2 regions of the Rhodoferax mekongensis genome follow, and region 1 is predicted to be linked to the other one. Evidence: predicted binding sites of a transcription regulator. Region 1 holds the regulator's gene; the other holds the start of a gene.
What was found. The regulator sigma-54, encoded in region 1, starts transcription at its own class of promoters, with help from an activator protein. The targets are predictions, from matches to a motif close to TGGCANGNAANCTGCTTT.
Positions count from the first base shown of each region.

Region 1 (2,198 bases):
GGTTGAGCAGCATCGCATGCTCAAACCCGGTGCGCACGGCCACGCCCCCGCGCTGCTTGGTGATGCAGCCGGGTGGTAAGCCGGTGATCTGCAAAATCTCCGGCGCCAGATATTCCTCCACGCCGGCGGCGCAGGGGAGAAAGAGAGTCAATTGGTTCATAGCGCTTTGCGGAGTGAGGCGGGGGCAATCTTCAGGCCCTCGCGGTATTTGGCCACGGTGCGCCGGGCGCATTCAATGCCCTGCTCTTTGAGCATGTCGGAAATCTGGTTGTCGCTCAAGGGCTTTTTCGGGCTCTCGGAAGCGATGAACTGCTTGATCAGCGCCCGCACCGCCGTGCTGGAGGCGTTGCCGCCAGACTCAGTGCCCAGGCCGGAGCCGAAGAAGTACTTCAACTCAAACGTGCCGAAGGGCGTCGCCATGTATTTGGCAGTGGTCACCCGGCTGATGGTGGATTCATGCAAGCCCAGTTCGTCTGCAATTTCGCGCAGCACCAGCGGGCGCATGGCCAGTTCGCCATGGGTGAAGAAGTTTTTTTGACGCTCCACAATCGCTGTGCTCACGCGCAGGATGGTGTCAAAGCGCTGTTGGATGTTCTTGATAAACCAGCGCGCCTCCTGCAGGCGCTGCTGCAGACCGGCGTGGCTGGAGCTGGCTTTGTGGTTGCGCAGCACATTGGCGTAAATGTCGTGCACCTTGAGGCGCGGCATCACATCCGGATTCAGTTGCACCCGGAATTTGGGCATTCCGCCCACCTTGCCGATGGGCACCACCAGCACATCAGGCACGACGATATTGCGCTCCACATCCATAAAGCGGCGGCCGGGCTTGGGCTCCAGACGGGCTATGAGTGCAATGGCCTCGCGCACCAGAGCATCGCTACCCACACCTGCTTGCACGAGGCGCTTGATGTCGCGACGGGCCAGCAGTTCCATGGGTTGCTTGCAAATGGCCAAAGCCACCTGCAGTACCTCAGTGCGATCCAATTCGCCATCTTCATCCGCGGTGGTCAGCAATGCCCGCAGTTGCAAGCGCAAACATTCACCCAAGTCACGCGCACCGACACCGACCGGTTCCAGGCTGTGAAGCAGGCCCAATGCCACAGTGAAGTGGTGCACCAGTTCGTGGAGCTGCTCTTCGTCGGCAGGGTGCAGACTCTGGGCTAGCTCGGCCAGCGGGTCTTCCAGGTAGCCGTCGTCGTTGAGGGACTCGATCAGGAAGCGCAGTGCGGCCGCATCCTCGGCGCTCAAGCGCAAAGCGGCGGCTTGGCGGTGCAGAAAGGACTGCAAAGACTCGCCCGAACGTGCCAGTTCGGTCGCATCCTTCTGCTCGTCGTCGTCCAGGTTGTTGGTTTTGGCTTTGGCATCCACACCCCATTCGCCGTCGTCGGGGGTCATCTCAGTGGTGCCGTCGCCCTCCCAGTCGGGTTCATCGCTGCCGGACAGCGGAGTCGTCTCATCCTCATTCGAGCTGCTAGCGCTTGTACTGCTTGCGTAGTCAGCTATCGAATGAGGAGCAAAGTCAGCCTCTTCGGATAGACGGTCTCCATCACTCACCGGTGCATCCACCGCATCCAGGCCAAAGTCTTCCCGCTCAGCACGCTCTTCGGTGAGCTCCAGGAAGGGGTTTTCGTCCAGCATCTGCTCCACCTCCTGGCTGAGCTCCAGCGTGGAGAGTTGCAGCAAGCGGATGGATTGTTGCAGCTGCGGGGTGAGCGCCAGATGCTGCGAGACGCGTAAAGACAATCCTTGCTTCATGTCAAAACAAGCCTGTCATCGGAGAGAGCGGCAATTTGCCGCAGGGCCGCCCCAAGGCAAATTTGCCCCCTTGGGGGGCAGCGACCCGCACAGCAGTGGAGCGTGGGGGTCATGGTCACATCTTGAAGTTTTCGCCGAGGTAGACACGGCGGACATCGGCGTTGTTCACGATATCGGCCGGAGTGCCTTCGGCCAGCACGTGCCCGTCGCTGATGATGTAGGCGTGGTCGCAAATACCCAGCGTTTCGCGCACGTTATGGTCGGTGATGAGCACGCCAATGCCTCGTGCCTTCAGGAAATTGATGATGCGTTGAATCTCGATCACCGCAATCGGGTCGATACCTGCAAAAGGCTCATCGAGCAGGATGAAACGCGGCCTTGTCGCCAGCGCGCGGGCTATTTCCACCCGACGGCGCTCGCCACCGGAAAGGGCCAGCGACGGA
Region 1 covers NZ_CP132507.1:193,626-195,823, forward strand. The annotation lists gene RAN89_RS00885 (THUMP domain-containing class I SAM-dependent RNA methyltransferase) at 1-160, opposite strand, end outside; gene RAN89_RS00890 (RNA polymerase factor sigma-54) at 157-1,755, opposite strand; gene lptB (LPS export ABC transporter ATP-binding protein) at 1,871-2,198, opposite strand, start outside.

Region 2 (2,198 bases), 470 kb from region 1:
TGCAGCGCGATGGTGGTCACAAACATGCCGGCCACTGGCGCAACTGCGTCACCCGTAGCTGCTAACTCCGCCCCGTGGGCCAGTCCGTGGAACACAGCAAAGCCACCCACCAACACCATGGAGGCTGCGGCATTCATGCCTTGGCGTGTGAGTACCAAGAGGCCCAGCGCCAGCACGGACGCAGCCACCATGGGCTCCACCACGGCGCCGCCCATGCCTCGGAGGCCCAGCAGGGCGCCCAGCACGAGCATGTTGGCGAAGGCGAGCGGCCCCCACAACAAGGCAGGCCCGGCACGGCGGGCAGACACTGCGCTCCAGACACCGACGGCCAGCATGGCCAGCAAGTGGTCCAGTCCACCCAGCGGGTGCAGCAGGCCGGTCATGAAGCTGCCATGGCTATGCAGATCAGTGCCCATATGGGCGCTGGCGCCCGTGGATAGTGCGCCAGCAGCTATGAAAAGAAGAGCGGATTTCGATGGGTAACGCATGGAATCTCCAAAAGTGAGCGAGAAGAGGGGAGGTCGTCTTAACCAGGAACACCGCGGAACCGGCTTTGCCGGGCCGCTGGTGTTGCCCCTGCAAGGGGGAAAGCGGCCACACGAAGTGGGCAAGCCGGGGGGTGTTCATACGATCGGCTGGTGGACAGTGACGAGCTTGGTGCCGTCGGGGAAGGTAGCTTCGATCTGGATGTCCGGAATCATCTCGGCGATGCCGTCCATCACGTCATCGCGGGTCAGCACGGTGCGGCCTTCGCTCATGAGCTGGGCCACAGTTTTGCCGTCACGCGCGCCTTCCATCACGGCGCAGCTGATCAGGGCCACGGCCTCAGGGTAATTGAGTTTGAGGCCACGGGCTTTGCGGCGCTCTGCCAGCAATCCGGCAGTGAACAGCATGAGCTTGTCTTTTTCACGAGGGGTAAGTTCCATATCGTTTCACTCAATATCTAGTTAAATGGCTCGTGCGGCCGCAAATGACGGCCGAACACTGGGCGTGAGTTCCATGGTCGGTCCGATGTGTCTGCAGATGGTGCATACTAAGCAATCCCCGTGCCCTGTGGGGGGGGCGTACGCCAAAGGCCGCAGTCTTGCCTGCGGCAATGGCATGGAAACTGCACCCTGCAGCGCGTGTCCATTGAAATGCTGCCCCCTCCACCCCCGGAAGCCCCCGCCCAGCGGGTGGTGAAGATCCGCCGCGACTACAACAACTGGGTCGCCAGCGAGACCATGGAGGATTACGCCCTGCGCTTCACGCCACAGCGCTTTCGCAAGTGGTCGGAATGGCGGGTGGCCAACACCGCTTTCGGGGCGGCTTCTTTTCTGATCCTGGAAGCCGTGGGCGCCACCTTGCTCGTGCAGTACGGTTTTGTGAACGCCTTCTGGGCCATTCTGATGACGGGGCTGGTGATTTTTCTGGCAGGCTTGCCCATCAGTGTGTACGCCGCCCGCTATGGGGTGGATATGGACTTGCTCACGCGCGGCGCGGGCTTCGGCTACATCGGCTCCACCCTGACCTCGCTGATTTATGCCTCGTTCACCTTCATCTTCTTCGCGCTGGAGGCGGCCGTCATGGCCTATGCGCTGGAGCTGGCCCTGGACATACCGCCTACCTGGGGTTACCTGATTTGCGCGGTGGTGGTGATTCCCTTGGTCACCCACGGCGTGTCCACCATCAGCCGCCTGCAGATTTGGACGCAGCCGCTGTGGCTGATCATGCTGGCGGTGCCATTCGGATTTGTTTTGGTGCGTGATCCGCAAGCCTTTACCGGCATTACGCACTACGCTGGGGAGCAAGGCACTGCAGGCGTCTTTAACTTGCACCTCTTTGGTGCTGCACTCACGGTGGGTATTGCCCTGATTACCCAGATGGGGGAGCAAGCCGACTACTTGCGCTTCATGCCCCAGCGCACCGCCACCAACCGCTTTAGCTGGTGGGCCGGTGTTTTGGTCGGGGGGCCGGGTTGGGTACTTCTGGGTGTGGTCAAGATGCTGGGCGGTGCGTATTTGGCCTACCTCGCCATCCAGCACAGCGTGCCCACGGAGCGCGCGGTGGATCCGAACCAGATGTACCTGGCTGCGTATGAATATGTGTTCCCTTCGCTGGGCTGGGCGGTGGCAGCGACGGCGGTGTTCGTGGTGGTTTCGCAGCTCAAGATCAACGTGACCAACGCCTACGCCGGCTCATTGGCCTGGAGCAACTTC
Region 2 covers NZ_CP132507.1:3,611,847-3,614,044, reverse strand. The annotation lists gene RAN89_RS17240 (HupE/UreJ family protein) at 1-488, opposite strand, end outside; gene ureA (urease subunit gamma) at 624-926, opposite strand; gene RAN89_RS17230 (hybrid sensor histidine kinase/response regulator) at 1,137-2,198, shown strand, end outside.
Region 2: a site for sigma-54 is predicted at 1,035-1,052, ahead of ureA (urease subunit gamma). Genes of this name have one in related genera too.